Linked DNA regions of Tautonia marina. The protein of the gene in region 1 interacts with the protein of each later gene in a pairwise test. Links are inferred from orthologs where the notes say so. Each region holds a gene or a part of one and is shown on either strand. Other genes may lie near its edges. The genes, in order: nusG and rho.

Region 1 (10,182 bases):
AACTCTCCTTCGGGAGCGGCCACGGCTCCCGCGTCGATCATCCGGTCGAACCGATCGCCGAGCGCCTTCTTCACGTCGTCCCGAAACCGCTCGGCCTTGGGTTGCGCTCCCGGCTCGACGGTCGGCCCGGCCACAAGATTCGCCTGCACGACCACCGTGCCCGCCTCGACCCGCCGCAAGACGACCTGCTGCTCGTCCTCCGAGAACACATGCCAGGCTCGGTCGTGCTGAAGCGTATAACGCCCATCGGGGGCCGAGTACGTGAGCAAAAGCCAGTCGTCGGGCAGCCGATCGGGGACCTTCGGCGCGGGGGTTTCGCTCGCCTCATCGGCCGCCTTGCTCCGCTCGATCCGAATCGTGCTGCGGAACTCCAGGCCCGCCTCGACCGGCCCCGGCTTGCGGCGTTCGTCCCGTTCGATCGTCACCAGGGCAATCCGACCGGCCCGGCGATCGAAGCGCAGCGAGCCGGTGATCGTCATCTCTCCCTCTCCTCCCAGGACTGCCCCGGCAATCGATCCGGCCAGATCGACCTCGGCCGACTCCTCATCCACCGATCGGAGCGTCGCCTCGACCGTGTTCGACGCCAGGGCATCGTAGCCACTGATCGACCGAGCGACCCCGTCGGGCACGGCCCAGCGAGCCCCGGGAGCCACCTCGGCCCCATCTTCGGGCAGCAGGGCGAGCACGTCGATCGGATCGGCCGGCATCTGCACCAGATCCAGCTCGGCCCGCGTCAACGGTCCCTGTGGACTGGCGACGACCACCCGGCCGTCCGGTTCGGTCGGTCGCTCGACGATCAACGAGGAAACCTCGGGCCGCAAAGTGATCGTTTGCGGTCGGATCGGCTCCGGCCCACCAATGGCCACGCTTGCCTGCTCGGCCTGCCGCCAAAGGCGCGTCGGCTGTCCCTCGGTATCGACCGCAAGCACCTGATCGACGGACTCGATCCGGGTCGAAACCGTCAGCTCGATCGGGGCAACGGGGGTGTCCTCGGTTGCCTCTCCGGGCAAGTAGCGTCCCTCAGCTTCCAGCGAGGCCCGCACGCGGAGCCGATCCCCCGGGTTCAGGCGCTCGACCAGCGCGACCGGCCCCGGCTGATCCTCGGCCGCCTGAACCGCAACGGGCCAGAACGTCACCAGCGCCAGAACGACCACCGAGATCCCACCGAGTCGGAGCCTGCTTCGCATCCCGATCACACTCCTCCCGCTTCCAAAGGTGCCGGTCGGGACTCGAAGCCCCCGCTCCAGAACCGATGGAGGGAATTCCGTCCCCCGAATACCCATCCCACCAGAAACTGTCCGAAAACGGTGCACCCGTCGCGCCGAAACTGATCGACGTTCCCTCCTGTCTTCGAATTTCGACCGTGCGACCGTCGTTTCCCGAAAATTTTCCGGATTTTTGCCGCAAACCCGCATGAGCCACGAATAGGTATGTGCCGGGCGCTTCTAGTCCTCGAAGCATGATGCGTCTGAGAAACGCGCGGCGGAAGATGTCAAATCGACATCCCCTTTGTGTCCTGCTGCTCCGCGAAGTTGCCCGCGCAGCACTCGACACGAGCAAAACCAACGACACAAACCCATGAAAAATCAGAACTTAAGCCATACACCCTCAACAACAACCGTTCCCTCTCCGCGAGGGGTACATCGTTTGCGGGGCGTTGGTTGTGGTGAATTCAGCCTTGACACGAAGGTTCTCGGGCGAACTTCGCTCCTCCCAACGCTCTCTTGAGAGAGACAGAACGTAGGGTTCTTTGGGAAGAATCCGAGTTGAAGGGCCGAACTCAATGACGGGTTTCGACGAAAAGATGAACAGACGGAACCTTCGTCACGGCCGAAAGCGTCCGAGCTATTACAGTCGTCTGCATCAAGGTGAGATCAGTCCTCAGCCGGGATCGCTTTTGAGCCCGGGAGCGAAGCAGGGATGAGCCAGTCCTATCGCCACCCAGCACTGCGACAGTTGATGGAACAGCAAACGCGCTCGGCCACCCGAGAGCGTCGGCTGGAACAACTGGACCGCGCCGAGCGACTTCTGGCCGAAATCGAAGGCGGCAAAGTCTATCCCTTCGAATTTCTCTGCTACCGAATCACCGGCTACCGGGCCGATTCTTCCTCGTTGCTGACGATCAGCGGTCGTGATGTCCGACATGATCTTCGGCTATACGTCGAAGACCTGTCGCGCACCGTCGGCCAGCCGGTCGACGAGGCCACTGAGCCGGTCTTGACGGTCGAAGACGTAAGCCGGCGCTATCAGGTTTCGACCCGGACCGTCAATCGCTGGCGACGCCAGGGTCTCGTGGCCCGGCACTTCCGGGTCGACGGTCGAATCAAAGTCGGTTTCCTGGAATCCAGCTTGGATCGATTCGTGTCGGAGCACCGCGAACAGGTCGATCGCGGGACTCGTTTTAGCCAGTTGTCCGACGCGGAGCGCGACGAGATCATTCGACGCGCCCGCCGCATGGCTGCGGTCCGGCAGGCCAGCCTTGCCGAGATCGCCCGGAGGATTGCCCGTAAGATGTCCCGCTCTCCTGAGACCATTCGCATGACGTTGAAGACCTACGATCGGGAGCATCCGGACCGAGCGATCTTCCCCGGCTCGACCGGCCCGCTCGATCCCGAAGCCCGGGCCCAGATCTACCGGAAGTTCCGCACCGGAACCTCCGTCGAGGTCCTGGCCAAGCAATACGGCCGGACCCGGTCGAGCATCTATCGGGTCCTCAACGAGCTGCGTGCCGAACGCCTGCTCGAAACGAAGCTCGAGTACATGCACAACGAGAGCTTCGACGACCCGAAGGCCGCCGCCGAGATCCTCGCCGAGATGCCCGTGCCGGCCGACGGCAAGGCCCCTCGCAAGGTCAAGGCCCCCAAGGGCTTGCCACCATACCTGGCCAGCCTCTACGAGGTTCCCTTGCTCTCTCGCGAACAGGAAGCCCACCTCTTCCGGAAGATGAACTTCCTGAAGTACAAGGCGTACCTGCGCCGCGAGAAGCTCGACCCGCACAAGGCCAAGACCGCCGAGCTTGACGAGATCGACCGCCTGCAAGACGAGGCCCTGGCCGTCAAGAACCAGATCATCCGGGCCAACCTCCGCCTGGTCGTCTCGATCGCCAAGCGGCACGTCGGCCCCAGCAACAACTTCTTCGAGCTAGTCTCCGACGGCAACATGTCCCTGATCCGCGCCGTCGAGAAGTTCGACTACGCCCGCGGCAACAAGTTCTCCACCTACGCGAGCTGGGCGATCATGAAGAACTTCGCCCGCACGATTCCCGAGGAGAACTACCGCCGCGACCGCTTCGTCACCGGCCACGAGGAGATGTTCGAATCGGCCGCCGACGGCCGGATCGACGAGCACGAGTATGAGGTCGCCCACCGCCGCAACGTCGAGGCCGTCCAGGGGATGCTCGGCCGCCTCGACGACCGCGAACGGCGGATCATGATCTCCCGCTACGGCCTCGACGGCTCCCGTGAGATGACCCTCGAACAGCTCGGCAAGGAGCTGGGGATCACCAAGGAGCGCGTCCGCCAGATCGAGTCGAGGGCCCAGGAAAAGCTCCGCCGGATCGCCGTCGAGGAGCGCATGGAACTGCCCATGTTCTGACCCATCCCCCTCGCGTCCAACTGGCCCCCTCCACCCGCCGGAAACGCTCGCTCGTTTCCGGCGGTGTTCGTTGGGGAAAGGTAGCCAGAAAAGCGACTCCGAAGACTCCGAACTCCCGGGTGAGGTCCCGTGTCTGACCCCTCACCCAGGCTCGACCGCAAAAGAACGTGCGGTCCCCTTGCCCCCCCCGGCTCGAGCGCGTTACCATGACGTTCATCGTGATTCCAAGGGCGTTTCGCCGCTCCGCCGAACGATTCCAACGATTTGACGGAGAAAACCGCTTGCAATCGACCTGAAGTCACGGTAAATTCTGACTTTTCCGCTGCCCGGAATTTCGCTGGCGTAGCTCAACTGGCAGAGCAACGGTCTTGTAAACCGTAGGTTGTGAGTTCGAGTCTCACCGCCAGCTCTGTCGGATCACGTCGCGGCGATTCGGTGACGGTTGAAACCCTGGAACACTCGCACCGTGTGCAGAGGGTGACAGGAAGACACGGGTGGTTACCCTAGCGGTCAAAGGGGCCAGACTGTAAATCTGGTGGCACAGCCTTCGCAGGTTCGAATCCTGCACCACCCACTCCGACGTTTGAGGCTCAATCAAGCCCGCCTGCGTGGCCAGAGTTTCAACCCTCGGACGAATTGCCGAACAGGATTGATCGAAGGAGGATTCGCCCCACCACCGCAGTTGCCTGCTCGATTCGATTTGCTGACGCTCCAGCGCCTCCTGGCACCAATGCGGGTGTAGCTCAATGGTAGAGCCCCTGCCTTCCAAGCAGGCGGTGTGGGTTCGATTCCCATCACCCGCTCTCCCAATTTGCCAGCCACCGCCAGAGCCTCAGCCCGAGTGGAATCAGCCCCCGAGACGCTGACCCACCCCTTCGAATCGACCATTGATTCTGCGAGAACGGTGGCGAAGACTTCCCCCTTGGTCCTTGACCCCGAACCACGATCGAACCGATCGAAGACGAGGTTTGCTCACGAGACACTCACTCCGAACGCCTTGACGCGAGAGGACTCCCGTCAAGACACCTTCTTGCTGCCGTGGCTCAGTCGGTAGAGCGCGTCCTTGGTAAGGACGAGGTCGTGGGTTCGAATCCCACCGGCAGCTTTCCCTGTACGAAGCGTGATGACCCGGATCGGTTCCCGTCCGTTTGGTCGGCGAATCGATCCTTTTAGGACCGCGCCGTCCGACGCCCGGCGGAACCCGACCCCGGTTCGGGACGCGGCCGACCACCGCCGGACCTCGCGGGGCGACGGGCTGATACCCCCCACCTCGCTTTCCAGAACCAGGAGACGACGGGAAGCACCGATGGCCAAGGAAACCTTTGTTCGCACGAAGCCGCACGTCAACGTCGGCACCATTGGGCACATTGACCACGGCAAGACCACGTTGACGGCCGCCCTCTTGGCTGTCCTCGGCGCCCGTGGTGGTGCGCAGTCTAAGTCCTATGCCGACATCGCCAAGGGTGGCACCGTCCGCGACGCCAGCAAGACGGTCACCATTGCCGTTTCTCACGTCGAGTACGAGAGCGAAACCCGGCACTACGCCCACATCGACTGCCCGGGCCACGCCGACTACATCAAGAACATGATCACCGGTGCCGCCCAGATGGACGGCGCGATTCTGGTGGTCTCCGCCGCCGACGGCCCGATGCCTCAGACCCGTGAGCACATCCTGCTCGCTCGTCAGGTCGGCGTGCCCGCTCTGGTCGTCTTCCTCAACAAGGTCGACCTGGTCGACGACGAGGAACTGCTGGAACTCGTCGAGTTCGAGCTGCGCGACCTTCTGACCCACTACAAGTTCCCCGGCGATGAGATCCCGATCATTCGCGGATCGGCCAAGCCGGCGTACGACAACCCGTCCGACGATACCGCCGCCAAGCCGATCCTCGAGCTGGTCGCGGCGATGGACAGCTACATCCCCGAGCCGGTTCGAGACGTCGACAAGCCGTTCCTGATGCCCGTCGAAGACGTCTTCTCCATCAAGGGACGTGGCACCGTCGGCACCGGCAAGATCGACCGCGGCATCGTCAAGGTCGGTGACAAGGTCCAGATCATTGGCTTCGGCGCCAACATGGACACGACCGTCACCGGCGTCGAGATGTTCCAGAAGACCCTCGACGAAGGCCGGGCCGGCGACAACGTCGGCTTGCTCGTGCGAGGCATCGAGAAGGAACAGCTCGAACGCGGCCAGGTCATCTGCAAGCCCGGCTCGATCACCCCGCACACGAAGTTCGAGGCTGAGGTCTACGTGCTCTCGAAGGACGAAGGTGGCCGTCACACCCCGTTCTTCAAGAACTACCGGCCGCAGTTCTACTTCCGGACCACCGACGTCACCGGCACCATCGTCAACCTGCTGTCCGAGGACGGCAGCGAGGCCGAAATGTGCATGCCGGGCGACAACATCAAGATGACCGTCGAGCTGATCGCACCGATCGCCATGGAGGAAAACCTCCGCTTCGCCATCCGCGAAGGTGGCAAGACCGTCGGTGCCGGTGTCGTCACCAAGATCATCGAGTGACGCCCTTCGAACGCAGAACCTTCGGGTTCCGCGATCCCTTGACGAACTCCATCATCCCGGCCGACGCCTCGCCCTTCCAGGCGATCCGCGTCGGCCGGGATGTCCGATGGATCAGGGACAGTGGGTTTGCCCCGCTGGACCAGGACCTCCCCGGGACGATCTGACCCCTCGCCCCGGCGTTTCGTACGAGCGTAGCTCAACTGGTAGAGCACCGGTCTCCAAAACCGGGGGTTGGGGGTTCGATTCCCTCCGCTCGTGCTTCGTATCGTTCTTTTCCTCCGGACAGGCCCGGACCTTCTCGGAGTCTCATCCGATGGGGTTCATGGGGCGAGTTGATGAGTCGGTGGCCGGATTGGGTCACAGGCCCGTCACCATGCCGGAGGAGAAGTACACCGTTGCGAACACCACAGAATCGGTCTGACTGCAGTCAATTCATGAGCGGCGTGATGGCGTCCTTGGGAGGGTCGGGCGAATGGGCAAGGTGAAGGATGATGCAACCGAGTCCCGCGCGTCGAAGCCCGCGGACAAGGCAGCCCGTCGCAGTGGCAAGAACCAGTTTGTCGCCACCCTGTTGAGTTCCGCGCTCTACAAGCCGATGCAGGGCTGGCATGCCCGGCTCTGGACCGGCATCGCCATGGCCGCCATCCTGCTCATTGGCGTCACGCGACTATTTGTGACCCTCGACGGCACCGAGATCTACGTTCAGTTCGGCATTTGTGGCGTCCTGGCCGCGGCGTTTGCCTGGCTGAGCTTCCGGTTGGTCCACTACCCGCCGTTCGCCGACTTCCTCATCGCCACCCAGGCGGAGATGAACAAGGTTTCCTGGATCAGCCGAAGCGATCTGAAGCGGGCCACCGGCGTCGTCCTGGTGACGGTGCTGGTCATCTCCTTCTACCTGTTCGCGATCGACAACGTCTGGATGATTTTGCTCAACCAGATCGGCGTGCTCGATGTCTCGGCCGGAACCGGCCAGGCGATCGGCTCGGCCGGTTGACGTTGTCCCCCGAGAGGCCGACGCGCCGCTCGACCTCTTGCCCTGATGGCTTGCTCCACTCGCTCCGAACCGAACTCCCACCCCCGACTGCCGGATGAGTACGACGCCCGACGAATACGACGAGCCGCCTCTCGAGCCCGAGTCAGGCCCGCCGTCGGAGCCGACCGATCCGGAGTCCGGGTCGGTCGTCGGCCCATCGAACCTCTTCGAAGTCGAGGAGTCCGCGCCCGACGGCGGCACCCCGACCGGTGAGACTCCCGAACCGTCCGACGCTTCCGAGGCCACCGACGAGGTCTTTCCTGAAGCCGAAGCGGACCAGCCCGACGAACAACCTGCCTCCGCTGTGGTTGAAAGCCATGCCGTGGAGGACGAGGCACCGTACGAGGGTGGTGACGACGATGACGAACCGCCTCCCGAACTGGTCTGGTACGTCCTGAAGGTTCAGAGCGGCCGCGAAGACACGATCCGTGATGCCCTCGAACGCCGGGTCAAGATTCAGGACCTCGGACACTACTTCGGTCAGATCGTCGTTCCGAAGGAAAAAGTCACCGAGATCCGCAACAACAAGAAACGCACCGTCGAGCGCAAGAGCTACCCGGGCTACATCATGGTCCACATGGAGCTCAACGAGAAAACCTGGTTCGTGGTCCGGGAGACTCCCGGCGTCGGCGACTTCGTCGGCGCCCACGGCACCCCGACGCCGATGAGCCAGACCGAGATCGACAAGATCCTCAAGCCCGAGGAACCCGGCGAAACCAAGGCCATTCCCAAGATCGACCTCGAACGCGGCGACCGCGTGAAGATCAAGGAGGGCCCCTTCGAAAACTTCGAGGGAACGGTCGAGGAGGTCATCGAGGCCCGCGGCCTGGTCAAGGTGATGCTCATCATCTTCAACCGGCCCACCCCCGTGGACCTGGAATACTGGCAAGTCGAACGAGTCTGAGTGTTTGGGAGTAGGCAGCCGGCAGTAGGCAGTAGGCAGTGAAGACTTATGCCGCCGATCTGGGATCCCCCGTCCCTTTTCTTCCCTGCCTACCGCCTACCGTCTACTGCCTACTGCCCCGGAGAGAGCGATGGCGAAGACAGTCACAGCGAAAATCAAGCTCCAATGCCCCGGTGGGCAGGCCACCCCGGCCCCCCCAGTCGGCCCGGCCCTCGGTCAGCACGGCGTGAACATCGGGCAATTCGTCACCCAGTTCAACGACCGCACCAAGGAGATGAAGGGGACCACCATCCCCGTCGAGATCACCGTTTACAACGACCGATCCTTCGACTTCATCACCAAGAGTCCACCCGCCGCCGTCCTGCTCAAGCAGGCTGCCGGCATCGCCTCCGGCTCGGCCGAGCCCCACAAGACCAAGGTCGGCAGCGTCTCTGCCGATCAGGTCCGGAAGATCGCCGAGACGAAGTTCCAAGACATGAACGCCCGAGACATCGACCATGCCATGCGGCTCATTGCCGGCACGGCCCGCAGCATGGGGGTCGAGGTCAAGGACTGATCGATCCTCCTCCCTCGAACACGGAACCTCCCGCCGCCGAGTCCCGCAACCCGTGGCATCGGCCCTCAAGGCAAACGGCCCCCAGGCCGGCCTGATCGTGCGAAGGAACCACCGGCCGACCACTTGCCCGATGGAGTGCTCGGCCCACCCGCTTCCGGCGCGACCGCCCGCCGGAGACGGCCCTCGGAGGGCCACGGGTGTCCCGGCGTCGTCCGTCCACCGGACCGATGACGACCGTGGGGCGGCAGCTTTTCCGAACCTTACGGAGAGCGACAGTGCCCAAGCATTCGAAGCGCTTCCGCGCCCTCTTGCAGCAAACCCCCTCGGGGCCGATCTCGCTGGAAGAGGCCGTCCAGGCGCTGAAGACGTTCGGCACCACGAAGTTCGACCAGTCGGTCGAGGTCTCGACCAACCTGGGGATCGACCCCCGCCAAAGCGACCAGAACGTCCGCGGCTCGGTCGCCTTGCCTCACGGCATTGGCAAGAGCGTGCGGGTGGCCGTTTTCGCCCAGGGTGACAACGCCGAGAAAGCCCGGGAAGCCGGCGCCGACATCGTCGGAGCCGACGACCTGGCCCAGCAGATCAAGAACGGGGTCATGGACTTCGACGTGGCTCTGGCCACGCCCGACGTCATGGGAATCGTCGGCCCGCTGGGCCGCGTGCTCGGCCCCCGGGGCATGATGCCCTCGCCCCGCTCCGGCACCGTGACGACCGACATTGCCTCGGCCGTCCGCGAGTTCAAGGCCGGGAAGATCGAGTTTCGCAACGACAAGGGCGGTAACGTGGCCGCTCCGGTCGGCAAGCTGAGCTTCGACGATCAGCGGCTGATCGAAAACATCCAGGCGTTCCTGACCCACCTGAAGACTCTCAAACCGGCCGCCGCCAAGGGCCAGTACATCCGGTCGGTCACCATCTCGGCCACGATGAGCCCGGGTATCCGGGTCGTCGCATAACCCGAGCCGGCACCCACCAGGAGGCGGCCCCCGGCCGACGACCAAAGCGATGAGCAAGTACGTCAAAGAGCTGATGATGGACCAGCTCCGTCGCGACCTTGACGGGACGCGATCGGTCCTGCTGCTGGACCTCGGCGGCCTGGACGCCATCAGCGAAACCCAGCTCCGGAACGACCTTCGCAAGAAGTCGATCCGCATCAAGGTGCTCAAGAACACCCTGGCCGGTCGAATCTTCGACGAGCTCGGCCTCGGCGGCCTTCGCCAGTACCTCAGCGGCCCCAGCGTGGCCGCCTGGGGCGGGGAAGGGGTCGCCGAACTGGCCAAGGAGATCTCGGCCCAGGTCAAGAAACTCGAGAAGCCGAAGATCAAGGGCGGTGCCGTCGACGGCGTGATCATCTCGCCCGACCAGGTCGCCGACATTACCAAGCTGCCGAGCCGCGAAGAACTGATCGGACGGGCCGTGGCCCTCGCCCTCGCCCCCGTTCAGCGCGTCGTCAGCCTGGCCAATGCCCCGGCCGCCGGCCTCGCCGGACAGCTCAAGGCCATCGCCGACGCCGAAGGTTCGGGCGATGCCCCGGCCGACGCCGAAGCCCCTGCCGAAGGCTGACCTCGATCCATCCCCTC
Region 2 (10,384 bases), on another replicon or contig:
CTGCGACGGATCGGGCCGAGCCGATCGTCGATCCCGAACGCCCGGCGGCTCGGCCCCGACGGTTCACTCCGGGCCAGGGCCGGCCCGGCGGTCCTCGAAGCCGCAGCCGTCGGAAACGATGAATCTCGACCGTTGACCCGCCGAACCCTGACGACCACCAATCTCTTCGTATCCCCTAACCTAACCAATCGTTTTCCATCACTCGACCGACGTCGCTCGCACCTGTCACCAGGACGAATCATGTTCTCAAGGTTCGACGACGCGACCCGCCACTCGATCACGCCACCTTGTCGCGGCCGACGGCTCTCGCCGCCCGGCCGAGTAGTTCAGGAGATCGTCCTCAAATGGCCAACGACACCCGTCGCCGGGAGCCCAATCCCTCCCCGTCTCGCTCCCGCAAGTCGTCTCAGACCGACCAGGCCAACCTTTCGACGACTGGAGACACCGTGATTCCTGCCGACTCAACCGCAGGCGAAGGGCCGCCGAGTTCCTCGCGCCGCGAGGGGACTCGGGAACCGGTTCGCTACCGAGAAACCGCTCGCGATCGAGACGGCGCCGCCGCCCCGACCCTCCGCGACCGCTTGCAGCGTGATCGCGCGGCTCGGGCCGAACGCCAACGAGCCGAGGCCGACACCGACGATTCCCGGGGCCACGGCTCGGGCCGATCCTTCGGCGAGGGGCTCGATGTCGATGAGGCTCCCGAGCAGCTGAACCGTTCCACCACGTCGATGGTCGAGGACGATCTCGACCCCGACCTGGACGAGTTCGTCAAGGCCGAGGCCGCCGAGGCCGACCTCGAAGGCAACCTCGCCGAGTTTGCCGACGACGAGTCCCTGTTCGGCGATTCGGAGATTCACGACCGCTACGAGGTCATCAAGCGCGGCGAGATTCATCTGACCGAACTGCAACGGATGACCATGCCGCAGCTCATCGCCGCCGCCAAGCGCGAGGGGGTGACCGAGTACACCGGCCTGAAGAAGCAGGACCTGATCTTCAAGATCCTCAAGGAACGGGTCAAGCAAAACGGCCTGATGTACGGCGAGGGGACCCTGGAGGTCCTGCCCGATGGCTTCGGATTCCTCCGGAGCCCCGACTACAACTACCTCCCTTGCCCCGACGACATCTACGTCTCGCCGAGCCAGATTCGCCGCTTCGGCCTGAAGACCGGGGCGATCGTGGCCGGTCAAATTCGCCCTCCGAAGGAAAACGAGCGCTATTTCGCCCTGCTCCGGGTCGAGGCAATCAACTACGAAGATCCCGACAAGCTCTCCGAGAAGGTTAGCTTCGACGATCTGACCCCTCTGCACCCGCTGAAGAAGATCGCCCTGGAGACGACGGCCGATGAGACGACCATGCGGGTCGTCGACCTCATGACGCCGATCGGCTTCGGCCAGCGTGCCTTGATCGTCGCCCCTCCTCGCACGGGCAAGACGATCCTCCTGCAGAAGATCGCCAACAGCGTCTTGAAAAACCACCCCGAGGCCTACCTCATGGTCCTGCTCATCGACGAGCGGCCCGAGGAAGTGACCGACATGGAACGGGCCGTCAACAGCCCGACGGCCGAGGTCATCAGCTCGACCTTCGATGAACCAAGCTCGCGGCACATCCAGGTGGCCGAGATGGTCATCGAGAAGGCCAAGCGCATGGTCGAGTACGGCAGGGACGTCGTGATCCTGCTCGACTCGATCACCCGGCTCGCTCGCGCCTACAATACCGAGGCCCCTCACTCAGGCAAGGTCCTGACCGGAGGGATCGACGCCTCGGCCCTCCAGAAGCCGAAGCGATTCTTCGGCGCGGCCCGGAAGGTTGAGGAAGGGGGCAGCCTGACGATTCTGGCCACCGCCCTGATCGAGACCGGCAGCCGAATGGACGAGGTGATTTTCGAGGAGTTCAAAGGCACGGGCAACATGGAGCTGTACCTCGATCGTCAGCTCGTCGATCGACGCATCTGGCCCGCGATCGACCTGAACCGTTCCGGAACCCGTCGCGAGGAAAATCTCGTCCCCGACGACGAATTGCAGCGGATTTACGCACTCCGCCGCGAGCTGAACGATCTGGGACCGGTCGAGGCCATGGATCAACTGGTCGCTCGGATCAAAACGTCGAAGTCCAACGACGACTTCCTGGCGACGGTGGATCACGCCTGATGTGACGCCCCTTGGTGATCGGGACACGGAGGGGGGACTCGACCGGGATGATCGGTCGGCTCCCCTCCTTTTCATCCTTCCTGACCTGTTTGACACACCGATGCCCACCTTCGAAGGCGATTTTTCCCCCCCCGCCGGCCGCTTTGCCGTGGTCGCCGCGCGGTTCAACGCGATGGTGACCGAGGCCCTACTGGCTGGGTGCCGCGATGCGTTCATCCGGCACGGCGTGGCCGACGATCGGATTGACGTCGCCTGGGTGCCCGGCTCGTTTGAGCTGCCAATCGTGGCCAAGGCGATGGCCGAGTCGGGCAACTATGCGGCGGTGATCTGCCTCGGCTGCGTCATCCGAGGGGAGACGGGACACTACGACCACGTCGCCGGTCAGGCCGCCGGCGGCCTGATGTCGGCGAGCCTGGCGACCGGCGTGCCGGTGATCTTCGGCGTTTTGACCACCGAAACGGTCGAGCAGGCGCTCAACCGATCGGGCCTGAAAGCCGGAAATAAAGGGGGCGAAGCGGCATTGGCGGCCATCGAGATGGTCAATCTGCTCGCTCAAATCCGAGCCGAGCCGGTTGCCGACTCGAAGGCGGGCGGCTAACCTCGCGATCGTTGAGGAGTTCGCGTCTTGATCCGGCAACGCCACGCAACGGGGTCGAGGAGGGCGACAGAGGAGGTCGAGCCACGATGTCCACACCATCCGCAGCGCCGCTCATTCCGCAAGGGTTCTACTTCCGGATCGCCCTCCCTTGCCCGAAGGTCGAGGGAATTCCCCGATCGGGCAAGGCTCGGCTGCTCGACCTGGCCCCTTCGTGCACGCTGCCGGACCTGGGGGCGCTCGATGGACGGTCCCGCTGGGCCGAAGTCCGGATCGCCTGGAACAGCGAAGGGCTGGGCGTTGCGGTCGAGGTGACCGGCAAGGTCGGCTCCATCACCCACGTGCCCGCCCACCCCGAGGATTCCGACGGCGCGCAGCTCTGGATCGACACGAGAGACACGCGAGACATCCACCGGGCCAGCCGCCACTGCCATCGGTTCCACCTCGGTGTCGTGCCGGGCAAGGGAAAAACGCTCGATGCGGAAGTCCGCCAACTGAAGATTCCCAGGGCGACCGTCGATGCTCCTCTGGCCGACCTGAAGCCGGTGCAATCGGCGGCCCAGCGCACCCGATCGGGCTACCGGCTGGAGGTCTTCCTGCCCGGGTCGGTCCTGAACGGATTTGACCCGGACACGAACCGGCGCCTTGGGTTCTCGTATCGCGTCACCGACCCGGACCGAGGGGACCAGTTCTTGACCGTCGGGAGAGAATTCCCGGTCGGCGAGGACCCGAGCCTCTGGGCTACCCTGGAGCTGATCGAGTAATCCGAGGCTTCCGCGCAGGTGTGGTCCACAATCCGCACACCGATTTGCATTCCGACGTGATTTGATTTGATCCGACCCGATCCAACCGATCCGAGGACCCTCCCGAACGGGGTCAGGCCATGTCCGACGAACCGATCCGCAATCTGAACGAACCTCCCGCCGGCACTCCGCCGAGGCCCCGCCCCGGGCAGAGCCTCAAGCCCGAGCCGGATCCGTACCATCATCCGCTCGATGACGAGATCGATCGCGCCCTCGACGCCGCAACCGGCCAGGACGTGCAGCCGGAAGTGAACCTGAAACGCCACTGGGACGACGAGCTGGAAGCCGAGCTGGAGAAGGCCCTTGAAGGGTTTGATCCGGATTCGGTTCCCGGTTCGGTCAACCGCCGGGCTCGGTCGGAAGCCGCCCCGCCGGCTTCGGCCCCTTCGGGCGGCCGTCGAGGCACGGAACCGGCCAAGGCGCCGAAGGTCGGCCGGGTGGTCCGGGTCCGCGAAAACGAGATCATCGTGGACCTCGGCACCAAGAGCGAGGGCTTCATTCCCGTCTCGCAGTTCGGCGCCAAGAAACCGCTGCCGAATGTGGGCGATTCCATCGAGGTGATGGTCGATCGCTACGACCCCGCCGCCGGCCTGACCCGCCTGAACCTGAAGGGGGCCGCCGTTGACGCCGACTGGGAAAGCGTTCAGCGCGGCATGGTCGTCGAGGCCCGCGTGACCAAGGCGATCAAAGGGGGCCTGGAAGTCGATGTCGATGGCATGCGGGGCTTTCTGCCAGTCAGCCAGATCGAGCTGGGCTTCGTGGCCGATCCCGAAGCGTACCTCAATCAGCGCTTCCAGGTGGTCGTGACCGAGGCGAACCCGAGGGAGAAGAACCTCGTCGTCTCGCGTCGGGAACTGCTGGAACAGCAACGCGCCGAGATGCGAGAAAAGACCTGGGCCGAGCTGCAAGAAGGCCAGATCCGCAAGGGCGTGGTCCGCTCGATCAAGGACTTCGGCGCGTTCGTCGATCTTGGCGGCGTCGATGGCCTGATTCATGTCTCCGATCTGTCCTGGTCGCGTGGGACGAAGGTCGAGGAGGTGGTCAAGATCGGCGACGAGGTCGAGGTCAAGGTCCTCAAGATCGAGAAGGAGAAGGACCGGGTTGGCCTCGGCCTGAAGCAACTGGCACCGAGTCCCTGGGACACCGTCGAACACCGCTTCGGCCGGGGCCAGATGATCCAGGGGAAGGTCGTCAAGCTGATGGAGTTCGGCGCGTTCGTCGAGATCGAGCCGGGGGTTGAAGGGCTCATTCATATCTCTGAGCTTGCCCCCGGACGGGTCCGGCGCGTGAAGGACATCGTCCAGGAAGGCCAGGAGGTCGAGGCCCGGATTCTCGACATCGACGCTGAGGCGAAGCGCATGAGCCTCTCGCTCAAGCCGACCGCCAAGGATGAGCCCGCCGTCGTCGAGGAGGACGACGAGGGGGAAGACGAAACTCCTCGCCCCAAGAAGGAGCGGAAGATTCCCTTGAAGGGTGGGCTCGGCGATCGGGATACCCCCCTGTTCGGCGGTTGAACGTTTCGTCGTGGATCAGAAGACGCTTCTAAGGAACTGGCCGGCACCACGGGGGAACCGTTGATGGAACCCGTGGTGACGGCCTTGTTCATTGCGATCGTGGCGACGCTGTATGCCAGTGTCGGGCTTGCCGGGGCATCGGGCTACCTTGCGGTGCTGGCGATCGTTGGGGTCGATCCGCTGGCCATGAAGGGGGCGTCGTTGCTGCTCAACGGCCTCGTCGCCCTGATCGGATCCTGGGTCTTTCTGCAAGGGTGCTGGGAACGACTCCAGACCGTTGCGGCGATTGCCGTTCCCGCGGTTCCGATGGCGTTTCTCGGAGGCCTGATCCGAGTCCCGGAAGAAATCTATCTGCCGGTCGTCGGCAGCCTCTTGATCCTGTCGGCGGCGCGGCTGCTCTGGCCGACGCGCGAGGATGCCGAGAATCGCGGGGCGAGGCGAATTCCCCTCGCCGCGGGAATTGCGCTGGGAGGCACCATCGGCTTTGCCTCGGGAATCACCGGGACGGGCGGAGGCATCTTTCTCCTTCCCGCCCTTCAGTTGCTCGGCTGGGCAGACCCGAAAGACGCCTCTCGGCTGGTCGCGCCGTTCGTGCTGGTCAGTTCGGTTGCGGGGCTGACCGGCTACCTTTGCTCGACCCCGCACTTGCCGATCGGGCTGGTACTCTGGGCACCGGCGGCGATGCTCGGAGGGTTGATCGGCGCGCGGTTGGGACGCGATCGCCTGAACCCGACGACCCTGCGTCGGGTGCTGGCGGTCTTGCTGATCGCCGCCGGATTCCGATTGTTCCTGACCTAGCAGCGGCGATCAGCTCGGGCGATCGGAGCCGATCAGCGGCGGAGCGTCTCGGGATCGAGGACCGTCACGCGCTGATCTCGGACGAACTTGTGACAGTTGACACAATTGATCGTCAGATTCACATAATTCAGCGTGGCACCGTCGATATTCTTCTCGCGGCCCTGCTGTTCGAGGGCTTCGGTGAGTCGAATGAATTCTTCGGTGTAGCGCACGTACGTCATGTTTGGGCTGACGCGCCAGAGTTCATTCTCGGCCAGTTGCCGAAGGGCCTGAGCCCCCTGCACGATCTGATCAAAGTCGGCCACGGTCAAGCCTTCGAGTACATCCTTGGAATGGTCGAGCTTGGCCTGCATGAACATCGAGAGGGTGCGGTCCTGGGGTTGTTCCTCTTGAGCACGAGCCCCGACACGACTGCCGACAATTCCCAGAGCACTCAGGCAGGTCAGGGCGAGCAAGGTCGTCCGGATCGACGGGTTCATCGTCGCGTCTCCCCAACTGTAGACCTGGCCCCCGCACTTCGGGAGACGACCCGAAGCGGGTGGCCGAACCTCATCTTTGATCGTATCGAATCGGTCGCCGGGCCGTCGACCGGGCAGCGATCCGCCGATGGATTTGGCGGCTCAAAGCAAGGCGGTTGTCTCCGGATGGCCGGTCAGGAGGTTGAAGTTCTGCACGGCCACTCCTGAGGCCCCCTTGATGAGATTGTCGAGACAGGCGATCACCAACACCTTGCCTCGAACGACCCGAACCGTCAGATCGCAGAAGTTTGTGAAGGCCGAGTCCTTGGTCGCGGGCAGGCGATTGACCACCCGGACAAAGGGAGACGACTGATAAAACGCTCGGTACAGGTCGAGCAGATCATGCTCCGTCACCGCCCCCCTCGGCTGCGCGTAGATCGTGGCCAGGATGCCGCGATCCATCGGCACAAGGTGAGGGGTGAAAATGACCTCGACGGCCTCGCCGGCCGAGGATTGGCCGACATCCGTCAAAACCTGCTCAATCTCCGGTGTGTGCCGATGCCGACCGACTCCGTAGGCCGACAGACTCTCGTTGCATTCCGGGTAGTGCGTGGTCAGCTTCGGCGATCGACCCGCACCCGAGACGCCGCTTTTGGCGTCGATGATAATGCCCGACCGCTCGATCAGGTTCTGGGCAATCAGAGGTGCCAGCGCGAGGATCGCCGTCGAGGTGTAGCACCCCGGATTGGCGATCAGAGGGGCCGAGGGAATCGCCTCGCGGTACAGTTCGGGCAGCCCGTAAATCGCCTCACGAAGCCCGGACGGGTCGGTGTGGGGATGATCATACCAGTCTTCGTAAACCGTTTCGTCGTTCAGGCGGTAATCGGCGCTGAGGTCGATGATGCGAACCCCTCGGCGTCGAAGTTCGGGAACCGCCGCCATGCTCGCCCCGTGCGGCAAGGCAAGGAAGGCGACCTGAGCAACCTCGGCCACCCGGTCGGGATCGAACGGTTCGCAGGCGAGGTCGATCCGACCGGCAAGTGACGGATGCAGCGCATCGAGCTTCGGCGCTTCATCCTTCCGCGAGGTTGCCAGGCGAATCCGGGCACCAGGGTGCCGGAGGAGCAGTTGAATCAGTTCTCGGGCGGTATATCCGGAGGCGCCCACAATCGCCACGTCGGTCATCGGTCGGTCCTTGAGCGGAAGGCGAGAAGGAGGAGGATCAGAGGCGGGTTCGATCAGTCATTCCCCAGTTGAGATTCCGTGCCGTGGTCGAGCCCGACGCAGAGTGATGAGCAGCCCCGTACACCAGATGGTCCACGCCACCGCGGAGACGGCGAGGCCCAATCGCTCGGCCCGTCCCTCGTAGAAGAGTTGAATCGTCCACGAGCCGGGACCGGACAAACCGACGCCCTGCCATCCCCCCAGGACGCCGAGGATCGGCACGGGGTTCGCCATTCCCTCGGCATCAATCAGCGAGGCGGTCCACTCGGGATAATCGAGCTGCGTCACCAGCACAAGGCCGGGGCCGTCGGTCGAGACAGTCAGTGAGAGTTGCTCGGGCGTCATCGTTTGAAGATCGAGCGGCCGGGCATCGCCAAGCAGGGAAACGATCGCGGCGGGGTTGGCCGTCAGACCGCGGAATTGCTCGATTGGATCAGGGTCATTGGTTGGCAGGAACCAGGCCCGAGGAGCCGAACCGGCATCGAGGACCAGGTAGCGCCCGGCTCGGCCCTCGTCGGTTTCGGCGAATCCGGCTCCGAGCAGCCAGGACGTCAACGAGGGATCTTCCAGGATCTCGGCCGACTCGATCCGCCCGGTTTCGGCGAAGCGGTCACGGAGCAGCTCGATGCCGGGGCCGATCGGCCCGATCACCCGGACCCGAGCGCCAAGGCTGCGCTGGGCGTCGAGAATCGTCTCGGCCTCGCCGGTCGCTCGGGGGATAGCGTCGGCCAGGCCGCGCAGCTCGGGTTGAATCGGCAGGTCGAGCGTCCGGTAGCTTTGGATCGGAGCCGCGCCCGAGACCATCGTCAGGTTGCGCATCGGGTCGATCGACCGGGTTCCTTCGGGAAGCTCGGCGAGGCGGCCCAGCACGCGACTTTGTTCCGTCAGCGGGCGAATCGGTGCCGAGTCCACCGGACGACGGCGAGCCATCAGGCCGAGGTCCACGATCGTCACCACCAGCAGCCCCAACACCAGCGCTTGTCGTCGCCTGGCCAGGAGAGCGAGCAGCACGACGCCAACCAGGAGGGCGGCGGTGGTTCCCAGTTCGGCCCGAGCGATCCGCCATCGTTCCCGATCGAGCCGAAGGCCCCCCGTCGGCACGGAACCGAGCCCCTCTCTCATCTGGGCGGCGACCACGCGGACATCGCCCTGCGGGCGTCGGGCTCGGGCGAAGACCTCGGTGACGGGAGGATCGTTCGTCCAGGGCAACTGGGCGAAGACCCGGTCGTAGACCGCGACCACTCCCGAAGGGCCGGGGCGTTCGGTGGCGTTCAGCCCCAGCTCAAACAGGCCGATCACGGCCACGATCCAGAGGACGGCTCCCAGCACACACCCGACCAGCCATCGACCGGGCCGGAGCAGGCGGCCGTCTCGGATCGCATCGAGGCCGAAGCCTGCGAGCAAGGCCAGGGCAAGCGAGACAATCATTCCCCAGCGCGCCGGTGCCCGGAAAAACGAGAAGCCCGGCCACTGACTGAACACCCGAAAGCCCGGCACATACGGGCCGAGGCTCAGGAACAGCCCCACCACCCCCACGAGGAACAGCACTCGAATGACCCCAGCGTGCGGTCCTGGTCGGATGATCGCCAACAGGGCAAGAAACACGGGGATCAGGCCGACGTAGAGCCGAAGCTCCTCGGGAGACGTGTGGAACGGATCCCAGACCACCGGCCGCCAGAGCGGGGAGCGGTGAAAGAGATCGGGAGCCACGAGGTTGACCAGATGGAGCGGCGTGGCGGCAAACCCGGAGAGGTACTCGAAGTCACGCTGCGTTTCCGCCAGACGGGCGAGTTGGGCCGTCGGCATGAGTTGAGCGGCCGCCATCGGCAGGATTGCGATCAAGGCGAACAGCACCAGGACCGATCGCCGGGCCATCTCCCGACGCGCTCCCTTGCCCATCAGCAGCCCCCCGAGGGCCATCACCCCCAGGCTCACCTGCGTGCAAAAGGCGAGCTGAAAATGCCCAGGCAGAACCTGTACCGTCAACGCCGCCGCCAGCAGCCAGGAGGCACCGCGACCACCTCGGCCTGAGACAATCGACCAGCCCAACCCCCAGATCCACGGGGTCCAGCTTCCGACACTCAGGGCCCAGAGGTGCGGCAGATGGATGAGGAAGAAGCCGGAGGCCCCCCAGGCGCCTCCCGCCAGCGTCGCCCCCCAGGACGACACCCCGAAGCGCCGGGCCGCCCAGTACGCACCGAGGGCTCCCCAGAGCAGGTGCACGACCATGCTTGCCGTGTAACCGGCCTCGACCGGCAGGAGGCCGAAGCAGACCCAGTGCGGCGGGTAATAAACCCCCATCTGGCTTTCGGCCAGGCCCGGAAATCCGAAGCCCCAGCGATCGTTCCAGAGCGGCAAGCGACCGGCGCGGATTGCCTCGCCGAGCACGCTCATCAGGCCCATCTGAAACTGGGTCACGTCGCCGCCGACCGGCATCGCCCCGCCGAGTCCGATCGGCCAGAGCCACGCCAGCATCAAGGCGCAGAGCAACACCGGGCCCAGGCCCCTGGCAATCCCTGATCCGACCATCCCCTTGCCCACAACGCCGCTCCTCAACCCGTTCTCGGATGATCGGTAAACTTTACAGGATCGACGCACTGACCTGCACGGCTTGATTGTAAGTCGTGATTCAAGTTCCTTGATCCGAGGGCTGAATCCCTCGACACGCGAAACAAGCCAACTACGAAACCCTTTGCGATCCAGGGACTTCGAACCACAAACAGGTCAACGTTCGGGAATTGCTCGAATTCGGCACGAGGGCTGCAATTGCCCTGGAGCAAGGGCAGGATGCCCGTTCCAACCCAGATCATCCCTCTCTTGCGAACCTTACCGAAACGAGGGAAAG

What was found.
Region 2: the proteins of nusG (region 1) and rho interact in binary tests that used the Escherichia coli proteins (3 or more experiments, as listed by UniProt). The link is inferred for Tautonia marina from one-to-one orthologs.

Annotation. Positions count from the first base shown.
Region 1 is NZ_WEZF01000015.1:102,614-112,795, reverse strand. The notes cover bases 6,390-9,124. They hold nusG (transcription termination/antitermination protein NusG), read left to right. Parts: upstream 6,390-7,200; coding sequence 7,201-8,049; downstream 8,050-9,124. Other genes in these bases: rplA (50S ribosomal protein L1), read left to right, coding at 8,881-9,124; rplK (50S ribosomal protein L11), read left to right, coding at 8,180-8,605; secE (preprotein translocase subunit SecE), read left to right, coding at 6,585-7,106. Also shown: GA615_RS18220 (hypothetical protein), read right to left, coding at 1-1,187; GA615_RS18215 (sigma-70 family RNA polymerase sigma factor), read left to right, coding at 1,921-3,594; tuf (elongation factor Tu), read left to right, coding at 4,901-6,112; GA615_RS27570 (hypothetical protein), read left to right, coding at 6,109-6,276; more of rplA, read left to right, coding at 9,125-9,558; rplJ (50S ribosomal protein L10), read left to right, coding at 9,608-10,165. UniProt on the Escherichia coli protein: Part of the processive rRNA transcription and antitermination complex (rrnTAC). The complex forms an RNA-chaperone ring around the RNA exit tunnel of RNA polymerase (RNAP).
Region 2 is NZ_WEZF01000026.1:76,632-87,015, reverse strand. What follows is about bases 1-2,937. They hold rho (transcription termination factor Rho), read left to right. Parts: upstream 1-728; coding sequence 729-2,147; downstream 2,148-2,937. Other genes in these bases: GA615_RS24095 (hypothetical protein), read left to right, coding at 2,832-2,937; ribH (6,7-dimethyl-8-ribityllumazine synthase), read left to right, coding at 2,248-2,745; coaE (dephospho-CoA kinase), read left to right, coding at 1-122. Outside these bases: more of GA615_RS24095, read left to right, coding at 2,938-3,506; GA615_RS24090 (30S ribosomal protein S1), read left to right, coding at 3,626-5,059; GA615_RS24085 (sulfite exporter TauE/SafE family protein), read left to right, coding at 5,123-5,857; GA615_RS24080 (hypothetical protein), read right to left, coding at 5,890-6,336; argC (N-acetyl-gamma-glutamyl-phosphate reductase), read right to left, coding at 6,478-7,500; GA615_RS24070 (YfhO family protein), read right to left, coding at 7,558-10,095. UniProt on the Escherichia coli protein: Facilitates transcription termination by a mechanism that involves Rho binding to the nascent RNA, activation of Rho's RNA-dependent ATPase activity, and release of the mRNA from the DNA template.